Regions from separate parts of the Streptomyces sp. NPDC057438 genome, predicted to be linked through region 3. Evidence: riboswitches for the same ligand, from Rfam matches in the RefSeq annotation. Region 3 holds a riboswitch; each other region holds the start of a gene.

Region 1 (7,123 bases), on a different contig from region 3:
CCCCACACGGAGCCCCCACAGGGCCACCCCGCGCAGAAAGCGCTTGCGGAGATCACTGTGTCCTCCCGCGCACCCCCTGTCGAGGCCCAGGTCGGCCATGCCACGGGACCGCAACACGAGCGCGCGCCCCGGGACCGTGCCAGGGAACCGCGAAGGCCGGCCCCGACTGAGCGGGGCCGGCCTTCGCGGCGGTCGAGGAGCGGGGCCTCAGACGCTGACGCCCTTGGAGCGGAGGTAGGCCAGCGGGTCGAGGTCCGAGCCGTAGGAGGGGGTGGTGCGGATCTCGAAGTGCAGGTGCGGCCCGGTGACGTTGCCGGTCGCACCCGAGAGACCGATCTGCTGACCGCCGCTCACGGACTGACCCGCGGAGACGGAGATCGAGGAGAGGTGGGCGTACTGGGCGTAGTAGCCGTCGGCCAGCTTGATGACGACCTGGTTGCCGTACGCGCCGCCCCAGCCGGCGGAGACGACGGTGCCCGCGCCCACGGCCTTGAGGGCGGTGCCGGTCGGGGCCACGAAGTCGACGCCCGTGTGGTAACCGCTGGACCACATGCTGCCGGCGGTCTTGTAGGCGGTGCCGACGGCGGCGCCCTGGATGGGCACGCTGAAGCCGGAGCCGTTGGCCGACGAGGACTGGCCGTTCGAGGTGGAGGCCGACGCCTGGGTGTCCTTCGACTCCTGCTTCGAGGAACCGGAGGGCTTCGACGACTGCGACGTCCCGGACGACTCGGCGGCCTTCGACGACTGCGACAGCTGCGGCTTCGACGACTGCGAGGAACCGCCCGCGGCCTGCCCGCCGATCGACAGCTTCAGACCCGGGTGGATCAGCGACGGGTCGGAGCCGATCGCCGCGCGGTTGTCCGAGTAGAGGCGCTTCCAGCCCCCCTCGACGTCCTGCTCGTCCGCGATCTTCGCGAGGTAGTCGCCGACCTTCACCGAGTAGGTCCTGGCCGTCTTCTTGGTGGCGGTCCTTTCCGCCTGAGCGGCCTTCTCCGCCTGCTCGATCCGTGCACCGGCCTCGGCCACGGCCTGCTCGGTGGTGATCGTTGCCGTCTTCTCGGACACACCCGAGACCGTGGCCGCCGGGGTGGCGGCCTGGGCGCCGGCGGCCCCGATCAGCGGCAGCGCGAGCGCCGCGCCACCGGTCCCGGCGGCGGCGATCGAACGGGTGAAACGCTGGGACTTGGGGCGGCGGTGCTTACCCTTCGCGGGCATGACGAATTCCTCTCCGGCGCCTGCGAGGTGAGCTGTCGGGTGCGGACTGGAGATGTCCGGCCGTGCTCGCGCACGGCTTTACCCCTAGCCGTTCCGGGAACCGGAACAGGCGGTGATTCCTGTGGGTCCCCCGCTCCTGCCGTGGATCGGGTCGGTGTGCGGCTCCGGTCGGCGGCAGGATTGGGCGTCCGTCCGGATTGACGCCGAACGTAAGCGACTTGTGCCCATAGAGACAACCATTGGGACTTCCTGTGTGTCTTCCTACCTGATCCTTACATCAATCCACCCTCACGCTCCGTAAAAGACCGGTCCCGCCCATTTCCCAACCGCCCTGGAAACCTGCCCGAATTACGTGCACATGGCGACAGCGGAACGTCACGAATATGACGCTGCTCACGCCCCTACGTGCCAGTAGGCTTTATTCCAGGTCTTGTTGGAATTACGACTGCAATTCGGACAGATCGCTCAAGTGCGACGCAGGTGGATAACCGTCGCATCGAAGTCACCACGCAGGCCCGTCGACAGCCCGTGATGCAACAGCACGGCCCCTCGGTGCACTTCGCCCGTTTCACGGCATTCATACGTTTCTGCCGAATCCAGTCCACGCAGCCGGACCGGGGCGGGCGGCTCACCGTAGTGCTGCGCCTGGAGCCAGGCCAGGACCACGACCTCGTCACCGTGGATGTACTGCACGGCGCTCAGCCCGCCCGTCGGCGGCCGCAGCCGGTGAAGATCACCGCGCTGCACGACGGGCCGGATCCGCTTGTACAGCTCGACCCACTCCCCCGCCTCGGCGAGCTCCTCCTTGGTCCATTCGGTGAGGTCGCCGCCGACCCCGAGCACGCCCGCCATGGCACTGACGAAGCGGAACCGCAGCGTGCTGACGCGACCGTTGAGCTGGTTGTTCGGACTGTCGGTGACCCACGCGGCCATGGTCCGGGCCGGGTGGATCTGGCTGAAGCCGTGCTGGATGGCGAGCCGGTCGAGCGGGTCGGTGTTGTCCGACGTCCAGACCTGGTCCGTCCGGGCCATCACCCCGAGGTCGATACGGCCGCCACCGCCGGAGCACGACTCGAAGGCCACCCCCGGGTGCGCGGCGCGCAGCCGGTCCAGCAGGGCGTAGAAGGCGTGCACGTGCTCGACCCACAGCTTCTGCGGGTACGGCTCGCCGGGCCAGCCGGCATCCGTGAAGCAGCGGTTGAAGTCCCACTTCACGTAGTCGATCGGCGCACTGGACAACAGCGCGTCCAGTTTTTCCCAGAGGTACTCCTGGACGTCCTCGCGCGCGAGGTTGAGGACGAGCTGATTGCGCAGCTCCGTCCTCTTTCGTCCCGGTTGGAACTGGGCCCATTCGGGATGAGCCCGGTACAGCTCGCTGTCCGGGTTGACCATCTCGGGCTCGACCCAGATACCGAACTGCATACCGAGGGCGTGCACGGAGTCGGCGAGGGGCTTGAGCCCCTTCGGGAAGCGGTCCGGATTGGGCGTCCAGTCGCCGAGGCCGGCCCGGTCGCTCGTCCTGGCCCCGAACCAGCCGTCGTCCACGACGAACAGCTCGACCCCGATGGCCGCCGCCCGCCGCGCGAGCGCCTGCTGCTGTTCCTCGGAGATGTCGAACTCGGTGGCCTCCCAGGAGTTGAAGAGGACCGGCCGGTCCTGGTCCGCGTCCGGGATGACGTACCTGCGCTGGTACGCGTGCCAGGCGCGGCTCGCCCCGCCGTGGCCGCCGTCGCTCCACAGTCCGGCGAAGACGGGCGTGGTGAACGTCTCCCCCGTCTCCAGCCGCAGCAGACCCGACTCGTCGTACCCGGCGCCGCCGGTGATCTGCACCCGCGCGTCCGGCAGTTGGGCGACCGCGATCCGCCAGGACCCCGACCAGCCGAGGGCGCAGCCGTAGACCTCGCCGTGCTCCTCGGTGGCGTCGGTGTCCAGGGCGACCCAGGGCAGGTGCTGGTGACCGGTGTGGCCGCGCCGGCTGCCGATGACCTTCTCCCCGTAGGTGAGGTCGCCGCGGACGAGCCGGGACTCGGCCGCCCACCGTCCGTGCAGCTGGGACAGGCGCCAGGTCTCCTCCGTGCGCCTCGGCAGCGTCCAGGTCGCCGAGTCGGCCCGCAGCAGCTCCACCGCCGGACCGTCGTTGACCAGGGTCACCCAGCGCTCGATCACGTCGTCCCGCAGCCGGTAGTGCAGCGTGATCCCGAGCCCGCCGTCGGTGAACCGCAGCCGCAGCTCGTCGCCGTCGGCCTCGTACTCCCGGAAGGTCCACTCGGTGCCGCGCCGCTCGTCCGTGCGCACGGACAGGGCGGGCCGGGTGAAACGGGGACCGCCCTCGACGGGGTACTCCTCGTGTCCGTCGACCGGGGCCTCGAACGGCCAGTACGGCAACCGCTGCCGGCCGGCCAGCTCCTCGGCGTCCGCGAGCGCGATCCGGGGACCCCAGTGCAGGTGCAGCAGCTCGCCGTCCTCGGTGAGCCGCAGGGCGTAACTGCTCCTGGGCCCGGTGAGAATCCAGGTCCGGCCGTCTGTGCCGATTTCCAACATCAAGCCCCCACAGATTCGATCAGGTGCGATCAGGCGGCAACATCATCGCAGGTCGGTCCGCGTGCCCGACGGGGCCTGTGGACAACCGCGGAACAGCGCGCCGTGCCCCCTGTGGACAACTCATTGGGGTACGCACCCATGTCGTATCGTCGAGGGCGCGCCTCAGCGCCGAGTGCGTGCCCGCCGGCGATGCCGCCGACGGCCGGATGGGAGGGAGCCCCAGTGACGCAGCAGATCCCGTCGACCGAGCCCGAGCTGACCGGAGTGCGCAACTTCCGGGATGTGGGGGGCCTGCCGACGGTGGACGGCCGCCGAGTGCGTCACGGGGTCCTGTTCCGCAGCGGGCACCTCGCGCACGCCACCGACGAGGACGTGACGTTCCTCGCCTCCCTGGGCCTGCACACCGTCTTCGACTTCCGTAACGCGGCCGACCAGAAGCTGGAGGGGCCGGACGTCCCGCTGCCCGGGGTGCTCAACGTGAACCTGCCGCTGAGCGATCCGGCGGACGGTGCCGAGTTCTGGAAGATGGTCCGGGACGGCGACCTGGACCAGCTGCGCGCGCTGTTGGGCGACGGGCGGGCGGCCGGGCGGATGACCGCCTCCTACCGGAAGATGATCAAGGATCGTACGGCCGAGCACTCCCGCGTGCTGCACGCCCTGGCCGAGGACAGTGTGCCCGCGCTGATGCACTGCGCGGCGGGCAAGGACCGCGCGGGACTCTCCGTCGCCGTCACGCTGCTCGCCCTCGGCGTCGAGCGCGAGGCCGTCCTCGCCGACTACCTGAAGTCCAACGCCAAGCACCGCCGCTACAAGGTGCACCGCAGCAGCACCTCCGCGAGCGCTTGGTCCCCGGAGATCATGGAGCTGCTGAGCCCCCTCTTCGACGCCCGCGCGGAGTACCTCCAGGCCGCCCTCGACACCCTGGAGGAGACCTGGGGCGATGTCGACACGTATCTGGCGCAGGGGCTGAGGATGACCCCCCTGACCCGGGAACGGCTGCGCGAGCGCCTGCTCGACTAGGACGGACCGGGCGGGTGACTACTGCCGGGCGCCCAGTTCGAACAGCAGGTAGATGAAGGCCGCGAAGACATGGCCGACCGCGATGTAGATGATCAGCCGCACCCACAGGGCACGGGGGAACTTCTCTTCCAGGTCGGTCATGGTGTCTCTCCGGGAGTGATCGGCCCGAGGCACAGCGCGGCGGCCGGGCTCTGCAGCAGGGTGTGGACGAACAGGAGGTCGGCGCCGTCCTGGTCGGCGGCGGTGATGCGGTGCGGGGTCAGCGAGTCGAAGTGGGCGCTGTCACCGGGCGCGAGCAGATGCGCGGTGTCCCCGAGGCGCAGCCGCAGCCGCCCGGTCAGGACGTAGAGCCACTCCTCGCCGGGATGGACCCGCACGATGTCGCCCTGTGAGCCGTACGGTACGTGGACACGCAGGGCCTGCATCCCGCGCCCGGACGCGCCGGCCTGCCAGTAGGTCCAGCCGCCCGCCCGGGTGGGCTCTGCGTCGGGGGCGCGCAGCACGGCGTCCCGCTCGGCGACGGTCTCACCGAGCAGCTCCGAGACCGTCGTACCGTAGACGCGGGCCAGGGTGAGCAGCATCGGCAGCGAGGGCTGGCGCTGCCCGGTCTCCAGCCGGGAGAGGTGCGCGGGCGAGAGGCCGGCGGCGCGGGCCGCGGTCTCCAGGGTGAGGGAGGCCCGGCGGCGCAGGGCCCGCAGCTGCGGGGCGACGGCGGGCAGGGCCTCGTCCGCCGGGTTCTCGGGAGGGTGCGTACCCTCGGAGGGGCTCATGGCTCCATTCAGCCGCAGTATTGCCTCAGCGGCAAATTCCTTGCCTCAGAGGCAAAAGCCGCGCGGCCGAGGCCTGGCAGCACGTCCACCGGCCCCCACTAGCGGTTGGCCACCGCCTGTTTCACCAGCGTCCTGCCGAAGTCCCACATGAGTCCGCCCCCGCTGTGCGCGTCGTCCATGACCGCGGTGAACGCCTCGACGAAACGGTCCACCTCCCGCTCCCCGACGATCAGGGGCGGGATCAGCTTGATCACCTCCAGATGGTCGCCGGAGACCTGGGTGAGGATGCGGTGCCGTCGCAGCAGCGGTACGACGACCATCTGGGCGAACAGCCCCTTGCGGGCCGCCTGGAGCATCGTCCAGCGGCTGCGCAGCTTCAGCGACCTGGGCCTGCCGAACTCGATGCCGATCATCAGCCCCCGGCCGCGTACGTCGCTGAGGAGCTCGTACTTGTCGACGAGTGCCGAGAGCCGGGCTTTGAGCAGCTCGCCCGTGGCCCGGGCGTTCGCCACGATCCGCTCGTTGTCCATGACGGAGAGGACGGCGAGCCCGGCCGCCATGGCCTGGGCGTTGGAGCCGAAGCTCGCCGAGTGCACGAGAACGCGGTCCATGGACGAGTAGACCTTCTTGAAGATCCACTCCTTGCCGAGAGTGGCGCCGACCGGCACATAGCCGCCGGAGAGTGCCTTCGCCACACACACCAGATCGGGCTCGACCCCGTCCTCGTGCTGGTAGGCGTAGAACTCCCCGGTCCGCCCGAGCCCGGTCTGCACCTCGTCGAGGATCAGCAGCGCCCCGTGCCCGTGGAGCAGTTCCTGGGCGGCGCGCAGATAGCCGGGCGGCGCCTCGCGCACGCCCTTGCCCTGGACGGGCTCGACGACGAGGGCGGCGACGTCGCCCTTGCGCACCTCCCTCGCCAGCGCGTCGAGATCGCCGAGCGGCACGGCCGTGTCGGGGAGCAGCGGTGCGAAGCCGTCCCGGAAGCCGTCCTCGCCGTTGACGGAGAGCGAGCCGGTGGTGAGCCCGTGGAAGGCGTGGTCGCAGTAGAGGACCCGCGGCCGGCCGGTGGCGTACCGGGCGAACTTCAGCGCGGTCTCGACGGCCTCCGTGCCGCTGTTGCCGAAGAACACCCGGTCCAGGTGGGGACTGTGGGCGAGCAGCTTCTCGGCCAGCAGACCGGGCAGCGGCTGGCAGTCGAAGCGGGTCAGGTCGGCGAGCTGGGCGTCGAGCACGTCGTGCAGCGCCTTGCGGACCACGGGATGGTGGCGGCCGAGCCCCATCACCCCGAACCCGGCGAGCATGTCCAGGTAGTCGTTGCCGTCCGCGTCCCAGAAGTAGGCGCCCTCGGCCCGCTCGTAGACCTTGTCGAAGCCGATGGTGTGCAGCATGCGCGGCAGCTGGTGGTTGAGGTGCCGGGCATGCAGCTCGTAGCGCTCGGCGCCGCGTTCGGCCAGGAGTCGGCCGAGGTCGAACTCCTCGGTGGCGGCGGGTTCCAGGATGGTCATCGTGGTTTCTCCTCGGACGGCCCGGCCACGCGCGCCCCGGCCAGGGAGGGCTGGGCCTCGGACGGCTGGGCC
Region 2 (7,123 bases), on a different contig from region 3:
AAGTCGCGAGCGGCGCGGTGACCCTCAGCGCGCTCGGCGGCACGCTCGCGGACGCCACCAGCCAGCGCCTCGTCGACATGATGGGCGAGGCCGCCGTCTGGCAGACCACCGATCAGGGCAGCGACGCCACGTGGGCGCACCTTACCGGCGTACCGGACGCTCCCACCGGCCGGAACGTCGGTGAGGCCCGCGGCTTCATCCGGCTTCGTGGCACGACCCTTGTCCCGTACGAGCCCGGTGTCCTGTACCGGATCAGCGCCCGGATCAGAGCTACAGCCCAACTCGCGGCTGGCCCGGACGCGTTCTACGTCGGCGTGCTCGGCGTGGGCGCAGACCAGACCACCCTGGTCAACCGCGCCGGGGCGAACACCCCGAACAGCCACTTCTACATCGCGGCGTCGTATCGATCGCTGCCGACCACGGACGGCTGGGTCACGGTCGTCGGCTACCTCAAGGACCGCGCAGCCGCGGGCTCCGCCGGCCCCAACAACGACCCGCGCTCACCCGGCACCGTGCACGACGCCGTCCGATACATCACCCCCTACTTGTGGCTCAACTACGCCTCGATGGGTGTCTCCGGCTCCCCGGCCGTCATGCAGGTCGACGCCGTTGCCATCGAGGCGCTGAAGACCGGGATCGTCGACGCGACCAACCTCGTGAGCGGTTCGGTGACCGCCGCCGCGCTCGCGGCTGACTCGGTGATCGCTGGGAAGGTGGCGGCCGATGTCATCACGGGCCGTGAGATCGCAGCGAATTCGGTCACGGCGACCGAGATCGCGGCAGCCTCGATCTCCACGGACAAACTGGTGGTCGCGGGCGGTACGAACGTGCTCAGCGACCCCTCGTTCGAGGGCGCCTACACCGCGGCGATCGCCACGACCGTATGGTCCGTCGTCTCTGGCGGCAACGGCTCCGCGAAGGCGCTCCGCGTCGACGCCACGGCGACGGCCGCCACGACACGGTCCCTGAACGTCACGTCGATGCCGATCCTGAGCGGAGAGCAGCTCTACCTCGCCATCGACGCCAACGCGTCCGCCGACTGGGCGGGAGGCGCGCTCAAGTTCTACGCCCGGTGGTTGGACGGCACAGGCGCGACCGTCGGCTTCGGTGTCGCCCAGGTGGACGTCCCAGCTCGCGGCTCGTGGCAGCGCCTTGCCGCCACGGTCACGGCGCCGGCGAACACCACCGCGGCCACGGTCTGGGTGGAGACGTACCAGTCGACCGCCGGAGCCGTGCTGTGGGACAACGCAGTCGTCCGCCCGGTGGTGCCGGGCGTGCAGATCGCCGACGGCGCAGTCACCGCGCCCAAGATCCTCGCGGGAGCGGTGACGGCAGAGAAGATTGCGTCCTTGGCCATCACGGCCGAGAAGATCGCGGCGTTGTCCGTCACCACGGACAAGCTGAACGCGTTGTCCGTCACGGCGGACAAGATCGCGGCCAACGCTGTGACGGCAACGAAGATCTCGGCGGGCGCGATCGAAGCGACCCATATCAAGGCCGGGGCAATCACGGCGGACAAACTCGACGCGGACGCCATCAACGGTAAGACGATCAACGGAGCCGTCCTCACCGGCAGCACCCTCCAAACTGCCGCGAGCGGACAGCGAGTTGTCATCAGCCCCGGAAACACCAATCCGGAGACCGGATCGATTGAGTTCTATTCCGGCAGCGCCGATGAGTCAGCACCGGCAGAACTCAATACCGCCATCGCCTACGCTTCAGATTCCTCCGGCACCTACGAAGTTCCCAGCGTTTCACTCAGCGCCCCGAAGGTGACTGGTTCGAGCCAGGAAACAGGGGTGTTCCTGCAAAGCCACGTGCCGGGCTATTCGGGAGGAGTGTTCAACCTCTACGCAAACGATCTGAGCGGCAACGGAGTTGCCTACATCAACGGGTACGGCGCTGATACATCGGCCGCCGGCTCGTCCATCGAGCTGCACGTCCGCGACGCGCAGTCCGCATCGGCCCAGTCCACTGCCAAGCTCACATCCGGCGGCTTCGCGATCGACCGAGACCTCAGCGTGTACGGCAAATCCCAGGGGCGCGGATTTGTCGCACAGAAGACTCTGACCGCGAACGTCACCTTCTCCAGCACGGAGACGGCCCTCATCACCACCGGCAGTATCACGTTCAAGGTCGGCCGCGCCTACCGCGTTTCACTCTGGGCACTGCACAGTGCGGCCAGCGACAGCTACGCGCTATACCGAATCCGCAAGAACACCGTTTCCGGGACGATTTACAAGGATCAGATACGCGTCAACAATCTGCAAGCCTCCACAGCGAACGCCGCCGTTTCCGTCCAGACTATCCTGACCAACACCACGGGCAGCGACGTCACAGCCGCACTGTGCTGGACCGGAACTCAAGGCGGTGTCGCACAGACGTGGACGCTCGCCGCCAGCAGCAGCAACGTCGCCTATCTGCTGGTGGAGGACTGCGGCTCGGCCGACGACTACATCGGCCAGGCGATTACCTGACTAGCCCGATCATGGCAACTCAGATCTGTCCCGCTCTCAAGCAACGCCCGCGATGTCCCGAATCAGCCCTAACCGCTTGAAGTCAGTGCTATGGGGCTCATAACAAGGAGAGCACAGGAAAGGGGCCTTGGTCAGATACCAAGGCCCCTCCTGCCGTGCTACCGGGTCAGGACTGCCCCCGGATGAACCTCAACATCAGGATGATGAAGCCACACAGGCCGGCGGCTGCTAGGCAGCCTGTGTAAATCGCCTCGAAATACGAGACATGGTCCATGATCCGTCGCCCTGTCGCCGCGGTGAAACCACCGATGATCCCCACAAGGACAATGACTGCGGCTTCAAACTTGCGGATCTTGGACCCATCACCCCCGTCCCCGTCGGAGCTGGTTCCAGAGGGCTGGGGGTTGTTCTGCGTCGTTGGCATGACGGCTGCACCTTCGCGTCAGCCGCCTGTGAAGGATGACCTGTCGGATTCGGGCTGGCGAAGTTGCCCGGCCGCTGACGCAGCTTCACCCCAAGGGCTGCTCGGCCCGGTCATGGCGTGACCGTCCCAACGACCCGTCGTGCTGGGTCCTCCACTCCTGCCGATCCACTTCTGTCGACCGGTCATCCGGGCGGCGGCAGGACTCGGCGTCCGCCCGGATCGCCCCACCACTGTGGCGAGGGCTTGTCGTCAGCAGGATCTTGGCCTACTCACGGTCGAAAGTCCCAGGGGAACTGGGGATTTGTGTTCTTTCGCACCACTCACCCGTTTGGGTGGACGTATGTGAATTTCCCAGGTCAGGCAGCATCGAGGTGCAACAGCGGGTCAGGAAATGGGACCGCGCCTACGTCATCTGAGGGACCCTCTTTCGTACGAGTTGAGGGAGCGTCAGGGGTGCTGGCTACGACACGCGCTGTCGGCGCCACCACGTCATGCCCGAGCTGTACCGGGGTCCGCACGGCAGACACTCCCGAGCCGCTGGCGCTGCGGTAGCAGCGGTTCCAAGTGATCGCACAGCTCAACCGACACGATCCACGGCTGTCGGTGGGCACCGCTACTATCCGGGATGCCTCATGGGGGGCGACGAGGGGAGTCAGGGAATGGGTAACGTGAACGATTCAGCGGTCAAGCGGAAGTTGGGTATCCAGACCTGGCGGAACTTGTCCAAGGACAAGGTGCTCAAGTTCGCGGCAGCGATGCCCGAGATGGCCACCGAGGCGCGGCTCAAGCTCATCGAGCAGTTCCCGGCCTTCAAGGACCTGGGTAAGGCCAACATCGATGCAGTCGCAGAGGCCCACAGGTCCACTCTCGCAGCCAACGAGAACAGTCAGAACCACTTCTACAAGGCTGCACAGGACCAGCGGGACGCTCTGCAGGCCGACCTCGGTCGGGACGACCTCAGCGAGGCACAGTGGGAGTCCCTCCACGACCGCCTCGAACGAAACGTGGGGCGGGTATCCGAGAAGGACAGCGAGAGCAAGCAGTTCCAGGGGGCGGGGATGAAGCTGGTGGCAGCCACCGGTGTAGCCGCCCTCGCGCTGAGCGTGGCGTTCGTCGGCGGCAGAGTCGCTGGAGCGAGCGAAGACGGTTCCGAGGAATCCCAGTAGGACTGATGTAAGCGCAAGGGAAAAGACTCATAGACTGATCTTCAGCGGCGCGGGGCTGCCGAAGGGAGCACCGTGAGCGCGCCGCCGGGACAGGACCCCACGCCGTGGGAACTGCTGCGGGCCATGCAGCAGATGCGTGACGACCTGCGCGCCGACTTCGCTGCCTTCAGCGCGCGGCTCGCCGAGATGGTGACGAAGATCCAGTACGAGGCCGACCGGCGGACTGACGAGGTACGGATCAAAGCCGTCGAGGACGACGTCGCCCAGATGCGGCGAGAGCGCGAGACGGAGCGGCAAGAGGCCCGCGGCGTAAGGCGGTTGGCTCTTACTGCCCTCGTGGCGCCGGTCGTGGTGGGAGTGATCGTCGCGATCGTGACCGGCAAGCTCGGATTGTAGGCTCGGAACAGCAGGCGCGGGGGAGAACAAGGAACGCGCCATGCCTGATCTCTGGCTGCCTGGAGCTGAGCGGCATCCGCTCAGCGACACTGCACCCACCGACACGCAGTACGACCCACGCGTCATCTGGCACATCACGTGGGACAAGAACGCCACGGCGGCCAAGCCTGCCGATCTCGTGGCGTTCGACAAGCTCGTGCAGTACTTCACCGGCGGCGGCAAGGGAGTCGCGCCGCATCTGCTCTGGGATCCCTTCACGGGCAGGACCGCCCAGTTCTATCCGGCGAACAGCCGGGCCAAGTCGGTCGTCGACCTCGCCGGCGGCACCCGTACCAACCGCACCGGGAAGGTGTGTCTCCAAGTCGAGACGCTGTTCTTCCCGTACTGCCGGGTGAACGGGAAGTCGTACGCGACCGTCCGGGACACCCGGGCCAAGGGTCTCGACAAGATCCTGGCCTGGGCCCGGAGTTGGGGGGTGCCGGACGTCTGGCCGATGGGCGCCCCGACCTGGAACGCGAATCGCAGCGAGCACATCTGGGAGACGGAGGGCGGGCACTACGGCCACGGCCAGACGCCTGAGAACACGCACACGGACCCGGGCCCTATGCCGAAGTGGCCGACCAGCACGTCGACGTCGCCCAAGCCGGGCCCACCGGCGTTCCCCGGCCGAAGCGCCTTCGGACCCGGCAAGTCGAACGCTTCGATTCTCTTGCTGGGCCAGCAGCTCGTGCGCAAGGGCTATGGCAAGCACTACCGCGTCGGCCCGTCCCGCGAGTGGGGTGAGGCTGACCGTCTCAACGTCGTCGACTTCCAGCACGCCCAGAAGTGGACCGGCTCCGACGCCGACGGCTACCCCGGCCCCGAGACCTGGCGCCGACTCTTCGCCTGATCCCTCTGACCAGCACAAGGAGCACATCCCCATGAACCTCTACGCTTCGCTGCTGCGCACGGGAGTTCCGGCCGCGGTCGGCTGGCTCGTCGCGGTGGCTCTCCGCCACGGACTCGATCTCGAGGCCACGGCCGTCACAGGAGTCCTGACCCCGGTCGCCACCTTCTCCTACTACGGCGTCTTCCGGTTCGCCGAGGAGCACCTGTCGCCTCGGTTCGGCTGGCTGCTCGGCTACGCCCGTCCGCCGAAGTACGAGAACACGTCGCTCGCCCTGCCGCGTACCTGACCCACGATGAGGTGACGTCGAGCAGCCAGAGGGCCAAGCATGGAAGAAGACCCCCGTCTCGCGACGGGGGTCTTCGACCTCTTGGAGACTCCACCCTATCGTCTCTTTGGCGGGGCCGGACTCTGCTTCCACGTGGTTACAATCTATATGCAGACGTGACGTGAGCTGGAGGCGATGGAATGGCAGAGGACAAGGCGCCGGCGGGAAGGAAGCCGTACCTGGCCGGCAGGGTCGAGTTCGCCGCGCTGTACGACGTGAAGCCACTTCAGGTCAGCCAGTGGATCAGCCGGGATCACACCCTCGATTACCGTCACGCCAAGATCATCAGCGGATCGCCGTACTGGCTGCTCCAGTTCGTCAAGGGCTTCGGAGAGACGACCCCCCGCCCAAAGCACCTCAATCAGACGGAGCTTGAGCGGCTGACCAAGGAGCAGGACCCGGGCTACTGGGTGCGCGAAGTTGAGCAACTCCCCCCGCTGGTGGGCCAGGCCGAGTTGGTGGCCCTGTTCCAGCTGCCGTCCGGCGAGCTCCTGCGCAAGGCGATCAGCACCGGCCGGTTCCGGCCCGCCGACTACAGCCTGTCCGGATCGCCGATCTGGCTCTTGGAACCCGTCGTTGCAGATGCACCCGCGCTACAGGCGGGAGCGCGTGCAGTGGACTGGGCGATCGACGACAAGGTCTTGGCTGCCCTGCGTACGGGTAGCTACGACGGGCCCGGATCCAGGATCGTGCCGCGCGGCAAAGCGGCGAACAAGGCCGCCGGATAATCGCAGGTCAGAGGCTTGCGATTCTTGATTCCTCCCTCGATTGCATATAGAATAGAAGCACATCCGAGGGGGTGTGCTTCGTTCAGCTAGGGGGGGTCATGTGCCGATCCAGGGGGCCACCGAGGGTGGTCTCGATGGTGTTGTCGATCGACAATCTCTCTGCCCAGAGATAGATTCCAACACTCCAGCGTGTTAGGTCCATATCTGAGGGGGGAGCCTTGCTGATCGAACAGCCGCCGTTGTTCGGCACCATCCAGCCCGTTCGCCACCCCGCCGATGTCGGCAGCCTGACCATCCAGCAGCGATTCGAGGCGTTCCACGCGCTCAACCCCTGGGTTCTCAGGGCGCTGATCCGGATGACCGCCGACTGCGCGGAGAAGGGGTTCGGCCGCATCGGAATCGGGATGCTCTTCGAGCTCCTGCGCTACCAGTACGGCGCGGCGACCCGAGGCGACGAGTTCGCGCTGAACAACGACTACCGCTCCCGGTACGTACGGCTCCTGCTGGCCGAACACCCGGAGTGGTCAGCCCTCTTCGAAGTCCGGGCCCTGCGCACGGACTGACCACGACCTCTTGGAGCCAGATCGTGAACGCACCGGCGGGCACCGCAAAGCCGCCCGCAGTCCAACTGAAAACACGCAAGCCGACGGGGATCGTCCCCTGGCCCCTCCTCCTCATCGAGGGCGAAGAGGGCGCGGGCAAGACCTACTCGGCCGCA
Region 3 (7,123 bases):
GACCAGCTCTCTGACCAGGGCGTACTGCGCGTGGTTGGTGTCCTGGTACTCGTCGACGAGGACATGCCGGAAGCGGCGGCGGTAGTGCTCGGCGACGTCCGGGAAGGCACGGAGCAGATTGACCGTCGTCATGATCAGGTCGTCGAAGTCGAGCGCGTTCGCCTCGCGGAGACGGGACTGGTAGAGCGCGTAGGCCTGGGCGAGGGTCTTCTCGAAGCCGTCGGTGGCCTGGGCGGCGAAGTCCTCCTCGTCGATCAGCTCGTTCTTGAGGTTCGAGATCTTGGCGCTGAAGGACTTGGGCGGGAAACGCTTCGGGTCGAGGTCCAGATCACGGCAGACGAGCGCCATCAGGCGCTTGCTGTCGGCGGCGTCGTAGATCGAGAAGGAGGACGTGAAGCCGAGCTTCTTGGACTCCCGCCGCAGGATCCGGACGCAGGCGCTGTGGAAGGTCATGACCCACATCGCGTTCGCACGCGGACCGACGAGCTGCTCGACGCGCTCCTTCATCTCACCGGCGGCCTTGTTGGTGAAGGTGATCGCGAGGATCTGCCCCGGGTGGACGCGCCGCTCGCCGAGCAGGTGCGCGATGCGATGGGTGAGCACACGGGTCTTGCCGGAGCCGGCGCCGGCCACGATGAGCAGGGGCGAGCCCGCGTGGATCACGGCCGCGCGCTGGTTGTCGTTCAGCCCGTCCAGGAGCGCCGCCGCGTCGAGAGCGGGGCGGGGGGCTCCGTCGCGGTAGTACGCGTCCCGGTCCGGAGGCACGTCGAACTTCCCGCCGAACAGATCGTCCGGAAGCGGCTCCGGTACGTGATCGTCCTCGGGCGGCGGCGGGGGCTCCTCCGCGTGGCCGCGGGGGGCCTGGAGGTCCGCCAGGAAGCTGTCGTCAAAGAGGCTGCTCATCGCTCTCCGAGTCTAGGCGCCCGCACTGACAGCGGGAGGCCGCCCCGGGAAGTCCGCGTCCGCCGCGTATCGCTCCGCGGTGCCACGTACCGCGACCACGGTGCGACGGTGAGCGATCGAGCGTACCGCCTGCCGCACCGAAGAGGCTAAGGTCACGAAAACGTATCGGGCATATCGAACATCAACCTTCACACGGGCCACACGAATTGGCTAGCTTTTTCTTCTGGGCCGTACGACCCAACCGGCGAACGTCGCCGGGCCGCACGGACCTCCGCCGAGTCCGGTGCGCCTTTCCGAGGCAGCCGGAGCCGGGGACCCACCGTTCTCCGGGGTGAATCGACCCGACCGCCGCACGCGGCACGGGCCGTAGGGCAAACCTTCCGAAGCATGCGCCCGAACCCGACAGCTAACTCGGTAGGCGGACAACGGAAGGAGACGCCGAACCATGGCGCCGCACCGCAAACCGCGTCCGGCCGGAACGCGCGCGGGCATACGCACCCCCGCTCTCGCCACCGCGGCCCTCACCTCCGTGGCCCTGCTCTCCCAGTCGGCCACGGCCGCGCCCTCCGCCGACGGCAAGCCGAGCCTGGAGGAAGTCGAGAAGAAGGTCGGCGACCTCTACCGCCAGGCCGGCTCGGCGACCGAGACCTACAACGCGGCCAAGGAGAGGACGACCAGGCAGAAGAAGCAGGTCGAGACCCTCCTCGAAGCCGTCGCCAAGCGCCAGGAGAAGCTCAACGAGACGCGGGAGGAGCTGGGTTCGTTCGCCGCGGCCCAGTACCGCGCGGGCGCGACGGCCCCCGACCAGGCCTCGCTGCTACTGGCGGACGACCCGCGGGACTACTTCGACCAGAACCAGCTGATGGACCGGTTGACGGACCGTCAGAAGGAAACCGTCGACGGGTACGCCGCCGACCAGGCCGAGGCGGCGGAGAAGCGCCAGGAGGCGAGCGACAGCCTCGAACAGCTCACCGAGTCACAGAACACCCTCAAGGCCAGCAAGGCCAAGGTCCAGGCGAAGCTGGCCCAGGCCCGCGAACTGCTGTCCACCCTCACCGCCGAGGAGAAGGCCCGGCTCGCCGCGATCGAGCAGCGCGAGCGTGAGGAGGCCGACCGCAAGGCGGAGGACCTCGCACGGCAGCAGGCGGCACAGGCGACGCCCCAGGACTCCCCTGAAGCGCAGGACTCCCAGGACGGACAGGACTCCCGGACGAGCCAGGGGGGATCGGAGGCGCCCCCGGAGGGTGTTTCCGCCGGCACGGGGACGTCCACCGGCACCACCCCCGGCACCACCGCTCCGGCCGCCGACTCCACGTACGCCACGAAGGCGGCCAAGGCCATCGCCTTCGCCCGCGCGCAGATCGGCAAGCCGTACGTCTGGGGCGCCACCGGCCCCGGGTCCTACGACTGCTCCGGCCTCACCCAGGCCGCCTGGAAGGCCGCCGGCGTCGACCTCCCCCGCACCACCTACGACCAGGTCGCCGCCGGCACCACGGTCCCCCTCGCCGACGCCAGGCCCGGCGACCTCGTCTTCTTCTACGACAACATCGGCCACGTCGGCCTCTACATCGGCAACGGCATGATGATCCACGCCCCGAAGCCCGGCACGTACGTCCGCGAGGAGTCGGTCTTCTACGACGGCGAGTCCTCGGTCCACAGCGTGGTGCGACCGGCGTAGCCGCGCGGTCGCCGGGGGGCGCGGGGCCGTCAGGTCCAGAGCACCGCGATGAAGACGTTCGCGACGGTCAGCGCGCCCACCAGGCCGAACAGCGGCTTGTCCACCCTCTCCTCGTCCCGCTTCACGTAGACCAGCCCGAGGATCACGATCAGCAGGGCGAGCTTGACGCCGATCTTGATGTTGTTGACGGGCTGGTCGTCGGCCTGGTTGAGGCCGACGAGGAGCACGCCGGTGACGAGCATGGTGAGGGCACCGTGGAGCATGGCGGGCACGAAGCGGGCGGTGCCCCGCCCCATGGCCGTCATCTGGGTGAGGAAACCGCCCAGGAGCGAGGCGATGCCGATGATGTGGAGCCCGACGAGGATGTGGATGAGTACGTCCATGCGCGGAGCCTAATGAGGGGCCCTCGGCCGGCCGGGCACGGGGGCCGTCGCCGTCACGTCACGGAACGCGATGGCGCCGCGGCCACGGAGAGCCGATCTTGCATATATGCGCCGCATAGCACTGCCGCGCCACCGAGTGGTCCGAAATGACCGGATCGGTCATCGCTCAGCGTGAAGTCGGCGGCGCCTGGGCGGGATCACGGTCACATACGGTCACCTCGCGGTCGGTGCACGCCACTTCCGTACAACGCGTTACCGTGCCCTCACACCCAGGTTTAGCGTCCTCCCTCAGGTGACCGGCTCCCCACCGCCGCCCGGCCAGGGGCGGCAGTCGGACACCACCGCCGAGAAGGTCCGGCGGCGTCCCGCTCCCCCTGTGCGGGCCGCCGCCGGACGTGCCACCGCTCCCCCCAGGCGGTCCGTACGGACAGACGACGTCCGTACCGCGGACGGCGGTCGTACGGAGAGGACGTGGACTCCACGTGGCAGCGCACCGCAAGCCCAGACAGCGCTCACTCGGCGGCCATACGGTCCGCACGGCCGCGACCTTCGCCCTCGCGGGCGCGGCGACGGCGACCGGTTTCGACGGCACCGGGCACGCCGAGCCGCAGCTCACGCCCGACCAGGTCAGGGCGAAAGTGAACAAGCTGTTCCAAGAGGCCGAGGTCGCCACCGAGAAGTACAACGGCGCGAAGGAGAAGGCCGACACGGCGCAGGAGAACCTCGAAGAACTGCGCGACCAGGCCGCCCGCCGCACCGAACGGCTCAACTCGGCACGCGACGAGCTGGGTTCGCTGGCGGCGGCGCAGTACCGGCGCGGGGGCATCGACCCCTCGTGGCAGCTCGCGCTCTCCGCCGACCCGGACCAGTACCTGGACGGCGCCGCCCTCGCCGAGCGGGTCGGCAGCCGGCAGTCGGCGGATGTGGCCAGCGTCCGGAGACAGCTGCTGGAGATCGAGCGGCTGCGCGGGGCCGCCCGGGTCGAACTGGGCACGCTCAAGACCCGGCAGACCGAGCTGAAGCGGCACAAGAAGACCGTCACCTCGAAGCTGTCCGACGCCCGGCAGCTGCTCGGCCGGCTCACCACCGAGGACCGGGCACGGTTCGGCACCGCGGGCAGCACCACGGCGCACGCCTCCCGCTCCTCCGTCACCTCCCGCCGCGACCTCACCGGCCCGGTCTCCCCCGCCTCCGCCACCGCCGACGCCCCCGACTCCCGCGCCGCAGCGGCCGTCTCCTACGCCTTCTCCAAGCTCGGCAGCCCCTACGTCTGGGGCGCCACCGGCCCGCACGCCTTCGACTGCTCCGGTCTCACCCTGGCGGCCTACCGCGCCGCAGGCATCTCCCTCCCCCGCACCACCTATTCCCAGATCAACGCCGGCCGCCGCGTCTCCCGTTCGGAACTCCGCCCGGGCGACCTCGTCTTCTTCTACTCCGGCATCAGCCACGTGGGCCTCTACATCGGCAACGGCCAGATGATCCACGCCCCTAACCCCTCGGCCCCGGTACGTGTGGCCCCGCTCGACGAGATGCCCTTCGCGGGGGCCACCCGGGTGGCCTGACCCCTGACCGGCACGCCTCCTTCCCGGTCAGGACGCCTCCGCCGACGGGGGCAGGGCGGCGGGGGAGAGCCAGGCAATAGGGCGAGGCGGGGCTGGGCAGGCGCCTGGCGCTGGGGTGGGCGGGGTGGAGCGGCTTCTCCGGACAGGCCGAGGGCCGGGCTGCCCGCGCCCCGCCCCAGCGGGCTCGGCCGGGCTTCGTCCAGCCGGAGCGGTGACGGCCCGTCCGGGGCAGGACGAACTCGATCAGCGAAGGCCGCGCCGCCTCGACCGTCCTGCTGCCGCTGTCGCCCCGCACCCCGGCGCTGGCCTTCGGCGCCGACGCCCGCCCACCCCTCACACCAGGCGTCTCGCCGTCGCCCATCTCGTCAGCTCGTGCCGGTTGGAAAGCTGCAACTTCCGCAGGACGGCGGAGACATGGGACTCCACCGTCTTCACCGAGATGTAGAGCTGCTTGGCGATCTCCTTGTACGCGTAACCGCGGGCGATGAGACGCAGCACCTCGCGCTCGCGCTGGGTGAGCCGGTCGAGATCCTCGTCGACGGGCGGGGCGTCGGTGGAGGCGAAGGCGTCGAGAACGAAGCCGGCCAGGCGCGGGGAGAAGACGGCGTCGCCCTCCTGTACCCGGAAGATGGAGTCGACGAGGTCGGAGCCCGTGATCGTCTTGGTGACATAGCCTCGCGCACCGCCCCGGATCACACCGATCACATCCTCCGCCGCGTCCGACACGGAGAGCGCGAGGAACCGTACCGGCTGTTCGGCGTCCGCCATCAACGCGGAACAGCGGCGCAGGACTTCGACGCCTCCGCCGCCCGGCAGATGCACATCGAGGAGCACCACCTCGGGCCGCGTACTCGTGATCACCGAGACCGCCTGGTCGACGTCGGGCGCCTCCCCGACGACCTCCACACCCGTACGGTCCGTCTGCCCGATCTCGGCCTGCACCCCCGTACGGAACATCCGGTGATCGTCCACCAGCACGACCCGGACATGCCGTCCGGTCCCGGGGACGGCGACTCCGGCCCCGGACCCGCCTTCGGCCGCGGCGGACTGTCCGGTCGGGGCGGGCTGCCCGGTCGAGGCGGGCTGCCCCGATCCGGCCGGCACGTCGGGGCCGCCGGCAGGGGCGGCCGCTGTGGTCGTGGAAGGCGTGTCGGGCCGGCCCGACTCGTCGGGCACACCCTCGGCCGCGGTGGTGCCCCGCCCCGTCGCACCTTGCTGGTCCCCGACCGGGCCAGTGCCCGAACCGCCGTCCGCGGCAAGGTCGTTCGCCCCGTTCGCGTCACTCATGACGTCGTCTCCGCCCTCTCCATCTCCAACTCGACCTCCGTGCCGCCGTCCGGTACGGCGCGGAGCCGTGCCGTGCCTCCGTTGCGCTCCATACGGCCGATGATCGATTCTCTGACCCCCATGCGGTCGGCGGGTATCGCGTCGAGATCGAAGCCCGGACCGCGGTCACGGACGGACACGAAGACCGTCCTTCCCTCGACCTCCGCGAAGACCTGCACGGCACCGCCCTCGCCACCGTACTTGGCGGCGTTCACCATCGCCTCGCGCGCGGCCTGCATCTGTGCGGTGAGTCCTTCGTCGAGAGGGCAGTCGCCGACGACGACCACCTCTAGGGGAACGCCGTGCTTGTCCTCGACCTCCGCGGCGTTCCGCCGCACGGCCTCCGCGAGGGTGTCCGGCTCGTCGTCCTCGTCCTTTCCTGTGCCCTCGGGCTTGTACAGCCAGTTCCGCAGGTCGCGCTCCTGGGCGCGGGCGAGGCGGCGCACCTCGTTCGGGCTGTCCGCGTTGCGCTGTATCAGCGTCAGCGTGTGCAGCACCGAGTCGTGGACGTGGGCCGCGACCTCCGCGCGCTCCTGGGCGCGGATACGCATCAGGCGCTCCTCGGAGAGATCCTGGGTCATGCGGACGAGGTACGGGCCGGCCAGCAGCGTTATGCCCACGAGCACCGCGAGCGCGGCCTGCAGCACCGAGCCCAGGTGGGCGGCCGAGCCCTGCAGGACGAATATCCCGGACACACCCGCGGTGACCAGCAGGACGCCGGCCCCGGAGCGGAGAAGCGTGATCGTCCGCCGACGGCGGCCGACCTCGGCCCAGCGGGCACGCCGTGCGTTGTCCGCCTGACGCCAGACCAGGGCGACGCCGGCCGCCACGAGGACGGTGGGCCAGAGGTACGCCCGGGCGGCCCCGCCGAGATCCACGTTGCCGACGAAGACCATGGCCACGACGACCATGAGGAGGAGAGCGACTATCTGGCCGCGGTCGGGTTTGCGGGCCACGAGCCTGCGGCGGCCGTCGGGTGAGGTCTCGGTGGCGAGGGCCGGCGGCCGCTGGTTGTCGACGCCTCCCACACCGAGCGGGACGAAGAACCAGAACGCGGCGTAGACCAGGGCACCCAGGCCGTCCGCGAGGAAGAGGCCGGCGAACACGAGCCGCACCCAGGTCACGGGCAGCCCGAGATGTCCGGCGAGCCCTCGCGCCACGCCTCCGAGCCAGCGTCCGTCGCTGCTGCGGTAGAGCTTGCGCGGGGGCCGCGGAGTGTCGACTGGCAGTGCTGCGGCTTCCGGCATGCCATCGATATTCACACGCACGGC
Region 4 (7,123 bases), on a different contig from region 3:
CTCGCGGCCATACACGTCGGCACCACCGGGATCTGCGACTACGTCGGGGTCGCCCGGCAGTTCGCGCGGGCGTCCGGCGCCGAGATCCGCTACGGCGCCGAGGTCGAGCGCATCGACCGGCGGGCCTCGCTGGGGGTCGCCGTCCGGATCCGGGGCGGCGGCGTCGTCCGCGGCCGGGTGCTGGTGAACTGCGCCGGGCTGCACTGCGACGAGGTGGCCCGGCTGACCGGGGACGACCCCGGGATGCGGATCGTGCCGTTCCGGGGCGAGTACTACGAGCTGGCGCGGCCCGAGCTGGTCCGTGGACTCGTGTATCCGGTGCCCGACCCGGCGTTCCCGTTCCTCGGGGTGCACCTGACCCGCGGGATCGACGGCGGCGTCCACGTCGGGCCCAACGCGGTGCCCGCGCTGGCCCGCGAAGGGTACGCCTGGGGGACCGTACGGCCGCGTGAGCTGGGGGCCACGCTGGCGTGGCCCGGGTCCTGGCGGATAGCCCGGCGGCACTGGCGGTACGGCGCGGGGGAGCTTCGCCGGTCGGTGTCGAAGAGGGCGTTCACGGCGGCGGTGCGGCGGTTGCTGCCGGCGGTCTCGGAGGGGGATCTCGTGCCCGCGCCCGCAGGCGTGCGCGCTCAGGCCGTGCTCCGCGACGGGACGCTGGTGGACGACTTCATGATCCGGGAGGGAGCGCGTGCGGTGCACGTGCTGAACGCGCCCTCGCCCGCGGCGACCGCGTCCCTGCCGATCGGGCGGGAGGTCGGCAGAAGGGCACTGGCGGCGCTGGCCGAGGCGTGACGGGGTGGTGGTCGCACGCTTCCGGGCGGTGGCGCCGGGCCGGCGCGGGACCACCGGAGGGTGCCGCGGGGGCGTGGGCCCGGAGGAGACGTAAAATCGGGGCACTGTGTCTGACTCCGCCGATGCCCCCGAGCCCCGCACCCCCGGTGCCTCCCTTCGACCCACCCGGGTCAAGGGTGAGCCGCGTTTTCCCGACGGGCCCAAGCCGGATCCCGCCGGGTCGCACTTCGAGCGGCGGATCAGGAGTTTCCAGCCACGCCGGAGTCGGGTGACGGCCGGGCAGGCGGACGCCCTGCAGCGGCTGTGGCCCAAGTGGGGGCTCGACATCGACGGGCGGGCGCTGGATCTCGTCGAGCTGTTCGGCGACGAGAAGCCGGTCGTGCTGGAGATCGGGTTCGGGATGGGCGAGGCGACCGCGCGGATGGCCGCCGCCGATCCGGACACCAACGTGCTCGCCGTGGACGTGCACACACCGGGCCAGGGAAACCTGCTGAACCTCGCGGACCAGTACGGCCTGACGAACGTCCGGGTCGCGAACGGCGACGCGATCATTCTCCTGCGGGAGATGCTCCCGCCCGCCTCGCTGCACGGGCTCCGGGTGTACTTCCCCGACCCCTGGCCGAAGAAGCGCCACCACAAGCGACGGCTGATCCAGCCGGAGTTCCTCACCCTCGTCGCGTCACGGCTGGCGCCGGGGGCGATCGTGCACTGTGCGACGGACTGGGAGCCGTACGCCGAGCAGATGCTGGACGTGCTGAGCGCGCACCCCGACTTCGAGAACACCCGGGCCGACGGCGGCTTCGCGCCACGTCCCGACTTCCGGCCGCTGACCCGTTTCGAGGGGCAGGGACTGGACAAGGGTCATGTGGTGAACGATCTGCTCTTCCGCCGCGTACAGCAGCGTGAAGACCAGCAGGAGCGACAGCGGACACGGCAGTCCGGACAACCCGAACACCCCCCCACAGGCGTCTGAAGGCCGTCGTTCGGACGGAAGCCGGCGGCGCGCGCGGTCCGGCGGGCCGCCCCCATGCGCCGTCGCGGGCGGGCCCCTCCCTCGTTAGGGTCAATGCAATGGCCACCAGTCCCCCCTACCCGACGCATCCCCCCGGCTCCGCCGACGGGTACGCGTTCAGGCCCACGCGCTGGTGGCAGCGGAAGGGCATCAGATACGGCGCGCTGACCGCGCTGCTCGGCCTCTCCGGCTTCGTCATCCTCGCGCTCGTCCGCGAACAGACCGGCACCGAGGGGTTCCTCGTCGGACTGGGGCTGGCCCTGCTGCCCGTGCCGCTGCTCATGACCGCCTTCCGGTGGCTGGACCGGGTGGAGCCGGGGCCCTGGCGGAACCTGGTGTTCGCGTTCGCCTGGGGAGCCTGTGCGGCGGCGCTGATAGCCATCGTGGCCAACAGCTTCGCGACGCGCTGGATAGCGACGGCCACGGCCGATCCCTCGCACGCCGACACCCTGGGTGCCACGGTCATAGCGCCCGTGGTCGAGGAGACCGCCAAGGCCGCGGCCGTCCTGCTCGTCTTCCTGTTCAGGAGACGGGACTTCACCTCGATCGTGGACGGGGTGGTGATCGCCGGGTTCACCGCGACCGGCTTCGCGTTCACCGAGAACATCCTCTATCTGGGCACCGCCTTCGGGACGGACCAGCTCAGCGGGGGGAGCGGGCTGACGTCGGTCACCGCGGCCACGTTCTTCGTACGGGTGATCATGTCGCCGTTCGCGCATCCGCTGTTCACCGTGCTGACGGGGATCGGCTTCGGGGTGGCGGCGGTCGCCGCGGACTGGCAGCGGGGGCGGCGCGTCCTCGTCCCGCTGAGCGGCCTGTTGCTCGCCATGGCGATGCACTCGGTGTGGAACGGGTCGGCGACGTTCGGGGAGTACGGGTTCTTCGCGGTCTACGCGGGGTTCATGGTGCCGGCGTTCGGACTGCTGACCTGGTGGGTGATCTGGGCCCGGCAGCGGGAGTTGCGGACCGTGCGGGAGGCGCTGCCTGCGTACGCGGCCGCGGGATGGCTGACACCGGCCGAGCCGTACGTGCTGGGGTCGATGCGGGCCCGGCGGGTGGCGCGGGAGTACGCGGCGCACCACTTCGGGAAGGCCGGGGCCCGGTCGGTCGCGGAGTACGAGGCGTACGCGACGCGGCTGGCGTTCCTCCGGCACCGGGGGCTGCGGGGGCGGGCCGGGAGTGACTTCGCCCTGCGCGAGCGGGAACTGTTGTTCGAGCTGTGGCGACGGCGGGAGGTGGCCCGCCCGGCGATGGGGTACGCCGGACGGGACGCCGTGCCCGGGCCCGGGCACGGCCATGGATACGGCTACGGATACGGATACGGGTACGGGGCGCACGCCGGATACGGCGGGTACGGGCCCGCCCACCCCCAGCCGGCTGCCTACGGGGTGGCCGCGTACCCCTCGTACAACCCGTACCGGTCCTAGCGCCCGTCGCCCGGGCCGCGGGCTAGGCCGAGGCCTCGGTCAGGCGGCGCAGTTCCTCGGGGGTGAGGGTGAGGTCGGCGACGGCCAGGAGGTCCGGGAGCTGGTCCAGGTTCCGCGCGGACGCGATCGGCGCGGCGACCGTCGGCTGGGCGGCGAGCCAGGCGAGGGCGACAGTGGCGTGGGCGGCTCCGCGGGACTCCGCGATCTCGTCGAGGGCGGCGAGGACCCGGGTGCCGGCCGGGGTTTCCAGGTAGGCGCCGGCGCCGGCCGCCCGGGGGCTGTCGACGGTCGTGCCGGGGCGGTACTTGCCCGTGAGGAAGCCCTTGGCGAGGGCGAAGTACGGGACGGCGGAGAGCCCGGCGTCGGCGGCGACGCTCTGGAGCGGGCCCTCGTAGGTGTCCCGCGAGACCAGGTTGTAGTGGGGCTGGAGGGCCACGTAGCGGGCCAGGCCCTCGGCGTCCGCGAAGTCCAGGGACTCCTTCAGCCGCTCGGGGGTGATGTTGGACGCGGCTGTCGCGCGGACCTTGCCGGCCTTCACCAGGTCGTCCAGGGCGGTGATGATCTCCTCCACGGGCACCTCGGGCTTGTCGAAGTGCGTGTAGTAGAGGTCGATGTGGTCCGTACCGAGCCGGGCGAGGGAGGCGTCGGCCGCGGCCTTGATGTTGGCCGCCGTCAGGCCCTGGTACTCGGGGTGCTGGCTCACCTTGGTCGCGACGACCACGTCGTCCCGGTTGCCCCGCGACCTGATCCACCTGCCGATGATCCTCTCGGACTCGCCGCCCGTGTTGCCCTCCACCCAGGCCGAGTAGGAGTCGGCGGTGTCGACGAAGTTGCCCCCGGCGGCCGCGTAGGCGTCGAGGACGGCGAAGGACTGTGCCTCGTCGGCCGTCCACCCGAAGACGTTGCCGCCGAGGGAGAGGGGGAAGACCTCGATGTCGGACGTGCCCAGCTTGCGAAGAGAAGTCATGTCCAACGTCAACCGACGCGGCGGACGCCCGCATTCCGGCCCGACGTGAACGTCGTATGAACCCACGCGAGCGTCGTGTCGGCAGCCGTGCCGCCACCCCGGGGAAAACGGACGCCGCGCGGTCCTCACGGACCCGCGCGGCGTCGCTGCTTCCTTCTCACGGCCGGTTCTACGGGGTCAGGCCCTTGCTGCGCAGCCACGCCGCCGGGTCGATGCCGCTGGCGGAGCCGCCCGGGTGGACCTCCATGTGGAGGTGGGCGCCGGTCACGTTGCCGGTGGCGCCCACGCGGCCGATGACGTCACCGGTGGCGACCTTCTGGCCGACGCTGACGCCGATGGAGGACTGGTGGGCGTACCAGATCTCGGTGCCGTCATCGAGGGTGAGGACGGTCTTGTAGCCGTACGAGCCCTCGTAGCCGGCCTGCGTGATGGTGCCGCCGTGGACGGCCTTGATCAGGGTGCCGGTCGGGGCGGCGAAGTCGAGGCCGGTGTGGTAGCCGGAGGACCAGTAGGGGCCGGCCTGGCCGAAGGTGGAGGTGAGGGTGTACGAGGAGGTGGGCAGCGTGAACTGCTTGGCGAGGGAGGCGAGACGCTCGGCCTCCTTCTTCGCCGCGGCCTCCTCCGCCGCCTTCTTCTTGGCGGCGGCCTCCTTGGCCTCGGCTTCCTTCTTCTCCTTGGCGGCCAGTTCGGCGGCCTTGTCCGCGGCAGCGGTCTGGGCGGCCTCGGCGGCGGCCTTGTCGAAGGCGTCCTGCTGGGACTCGGCCTGGGCCATGATGCGGGCGCGCAGCGCCTCACCGGCGTCCGCGGCGCCCTGCTGGGTCTCGGCGGCGCTCAGGCCGGCGCTGCTGAGCGGCGTCCTGGAAGCCTCGGGCTCCGGCTCCTCGGCCTCGTCCTCGAAGACCGAGCCGACGTTCGGCATGTCGGGCATCGAGATGGACACCGGGGCCTTGCCGGACTGCGCGCTGGCCATGCCGGCGCCGCTGACGGCGGCTATGACACCGACGCCGAGAACCGTGGAGCTGCGGCCGAGGCCGCCACGAGCGAGTACGCCGGTCTTCTTGGCGACGCGGTGCCGACCGCGAGCGGGGCGGAGGGAGTCCTCGCTGGGATTCCACTCCTGCCAGGGGCCCTCGTTGTCGCTGTTGTAGCTGCCGTAGCCGAACGTCCGGCTCTCGCCTTCGCGTTGGCTCGGCACGAACGGGGCTTCGGTCGCGGACCGGTTCGACGCCACGTGGGCGTACTCCTTCCTTCCTCCTCGCCTACCGGGTTAGCTGACGGGTTCGGAGCAGGAAGGTCTCCTACGCGCGTAAACCGGTCGTGCGGACTGCCACGACGGTCTCCGTGCGATTCACCCCAGGGTGGTGGTTCCCCGGTTCCCTTGCGGGATTCGGCGCGTGAGCACGGAGCCGTCTCTTGTGACGGCTGGGACGACCGCGCTGCGTTATCGAACGTTAATAGACGCGAGTACTCCAATCCAAGCTGTTCTGAATGATCGTTCCGACCCCCCTGCTGGACTTTACGGGTCATGAGGGGTTTAAAACGGGCGAGTTGACTTGCCTCAGGAGTAACAAAAGTTCTGACGGGACATCAGCATCTCTACGGAGAAACGTCGCACAGTCACGCTGGGTGGCAGAGAGGCCCCCGCGGACCCTCGCAGCCCATGCACCCGCACCGCACCCGCATCCGCCCGATGTCACGGGCGGCGGACCGCCAGCAGGGCCATGTCGTCCGTCGTGCTGTCCCCCGTGTGCCGGCGCACCTCGTCCGCGAGGGTCGTCACCAGGGCGCGTGGAGCGGAGAAGACCCGTCCGGACAGGCGCTCGACCGGGTCGTAGAAGACACCGCACGCGTCCCGCGCCTCCGACAGCCCGTCGGTGTGGAAGAGAAGGGTGGCACCCGGCGGAAACCCGGTCTCCTCCGCGCGGTCGGGCCAGGCGCCCAGGTCCTCCATGCCCAGCGGGAGGGCCGGCCGCGACGTGTCCAGCGTGCACAGGGTGCCATCGGCGAGCAGCAGCAGCGGGGAGGGGTGGCCCCGGTTGACGATCCGGGCGCGCCCGGCGCCGTGCGGGAACTCCGCCAGCACGGCCGTCACGAACCCCTCGTACTCCACCGCCGCGTCCCGCAGCGCCGCCTCCCGCCGGGTCGTCTCCCGGGCCAGCGCCCGTTCCAGCCGCTGGGCGACCGCCTCCAGCGTCGACTCCTGCTCGGCCGCCTCCCGGAACGCGCCGATCAGCACCGCCACCGCCGACACCGCGCCCAGCCCCTTGCCGCGCACATCGCCCACGATCAGCCGTACGCCGTGGGGCGAGTCCTGCACCGCGTACAGATCGCCCCCGATCGACGCGCCCGCCTGCGCGGCCTCGTACCGCGCGGCGATCTCCAGCCCGCCGATCCGCTCCTGCGGCACCGGCAGGACGGCTCGCTGCGCCGCCTCGGCGATCTCCCGGGCGGTGGCGAGCCGGGCGTCGCTGCGGCGGACGAGACGGTTGATCAGCACGGCGAGTACGGCGACGGTGATCACCGTGGCGATCTCGGTGATCGCGTCCACCTGACTCGTGTCGCCGTAGTAGCCGCGCACGGCGCTGACCCCGGAGACCGAGACGATTCCGGTGATCACCGTGCCGTGCAGCGAGAACAGCGGGGCGGCCACCAGGGGCGCGGCGGTGAAGAAGGGGATCGCCGTGAACTCACGCGGGGTGAAGTGGTCGTAGAAGAGGCCGACGGTGATCAGCAGGGCCGGGACGGCACGAGTGAGCGTACGGACGTACGAGAACCGTCGTCCGACCGGCTCCCTCACACCCGCCACCCGTTCTCTGTACCCACGGACTCAGGGTTTCCGGGGGCGGGACGCGGGGCCAGTCGGCGGGGCCGAGTGGGCTAGGGCCAGGGAATCCAGCCGGGCTCAGCCCGCCGTCAGTCCCGTCA

Evidence for each region. A riboswitch is a leader RNA that binds a small molecule or an ion and turns the genes downstream of it on or off. The one in region 3 is predicted to bind cyclic di-AMP.
Region 1: linked by a shared signal. The riboswitch ahead of ACFU5F_RS26925 (peptidoglycan DD-metalloendopeptidase family protein) and the one ahead of ACFU5F_RS01655 (NlpC/P60 family protein) in region 3 are both predicted to bind cyclic di-AMP.
Region 2: linked by a shared signal. The riboswitch ahead of ACFU5F_RS04385 (hypothetical protein) and the one ahead of ACFU5F_RS01655 (NlpC/P60 family protein) in region 3 are both predicted to bind cyclic di-AMP.
Region 4: linked by a shared signal. The riboswitch ahead of ACFU5F_RS26435 (M23 family metallopeptidase) and the one ahead of ACFU5F_RS01655 (NlpC/P60 family protein) in region 3 are both predicted to bind cyclic di-AMP.

The regions. Positions count from the first base shown of each region.
Region 1 covers NZ_JBHVDD010000057.1:27,089-34,211, forward strand. The annotation lists gene ACFU5F_RS26925 (peptidoglycan DD-metalloendopeptidase family protein) at 208-1,215, opposite strand; cyclic di-AMP (ydaO/yuaA leader) riboswitch at 1,220-1,378, opposite strand; gene ACFU5F_RS26930 (alpha-galactosidase) at 1,681-3,756, opposite strand; gene ACFU5F_RS26935 (tyrosine-protein phosphatase) at 3,979-4,776, shown strand; gene ACFU5F_RS26940 (DUF6126 family protein) at 4,795-4,917, opposite strand; gene ACFU5F_RS26945 (helix-turn-helix domain-containing protein) at 4,914-5,546, opposite strand; gene ACFU5F_RS26950 (aspartate aminotransferase family protein) at 5,645-7,051, opposite strand; gene dxs (1-deoxy-D-xylulose-5-phosphate synthase) at 7,048-7,123, opposite strand, start outside.
Region 2 covers NZ_JBHVDD010000004.1:48,223-55,345, reverse strand. The annotation lists gene ACFU5F_RS04390 (hypothetical protein) at 1-2,477, shown strand, start outside; gene ACFU5F_RS04385 (hypothetical protein) at 2,644-2,901, opposite strand; cyclic di-AMP (ydaO/yuaA leader) riboswitch at 2,909-3,120, opposite strand; gene ACFU5F_RS04380 (hypothetical protein) at 3,534-4,067, shown strand; gene ACFU5F_RS04375 (hypothetical protein) at 4,140-4,463, shown strand; gene ACFU5F_RS04370 (peptidoglycan-binding protein) at 4,504-5,352, shown strand; gene ACFU5F_RS04365 (hypothetical protein) at 5,384-5,638, shown strand; gene ACFU5F_RS04360 (hypothetical protein) at 5,818-6,405, shown strand; gene ACFU5F_RS04355 (hypothetical protein) at 6,624-6,968, shown strand; gene ACFU5F_RS04350 (AAA family ATPase) at 6,992-7,123, shown strand, end outside.
Region 3 covers NZ_JBHVDD010000001.1:343,292-350,414, reverse strand. The annotation lists gene pcrA (DNA helicase PcrA) at 1-903, opposite strand, end outside; cyclic di-AMP (ydaO/yuaA leader) riboswitch at 1,166-1,340, shown strand; gene ACFU5F_RS01655 (NlpC/P60 family protein) at 1,349-2,581, shown strand; gene ACFU5F_RS01650 (hypothetical protein) at 2,611-2,964, opposite strand; gene ACFU5F_RS01645 (NlpC/P60 family protein) at 3,447-4,526, shown strand; gene ACFU5F_RS01640 (LuxR C-terminal-related transcriptional regulator) at 4,860-5,630, opposite strand; gene ACFU5F_RS01635 (PspC domain-containing protein) at 5,810-7,099, opposite strand.
Region 4 covers NZ_JBHVDD010000055.1:42,796-49,918, reverse strand. The annotation lists gene lhgO (L-2-hydroxyglutarate oxidase) at 1-792, shown strand, start outside; gene trmB (tRNA (guanosine(46)-N7)-methyltransferase TrmB) at 899-1,765, shown strand; gene ACFU5F_RS26445 (PrsW family intramembrane metalloprotease) at 1,864-3,231, shown strand; gene ACFU5F_RS26440 (aldo/keto reductase) at 3,254-4,198, opposite strand; gene ACFU5F_RS26435 (M23 family metallopeptidase) at 4,368-5,429, opposite strand; cyclic di-AMP (ydaO/yuaA leader) riboswitch at 5,440-5,601, opposite strand; gene ACFU5F_RS26430 (PP2C family protein-serine/threonine phosphatase) at 5,892-7,004, opposite strand; gene ribA (GTP cyclohydrolase II) at 7,101-7,123, opposite strand, start outside.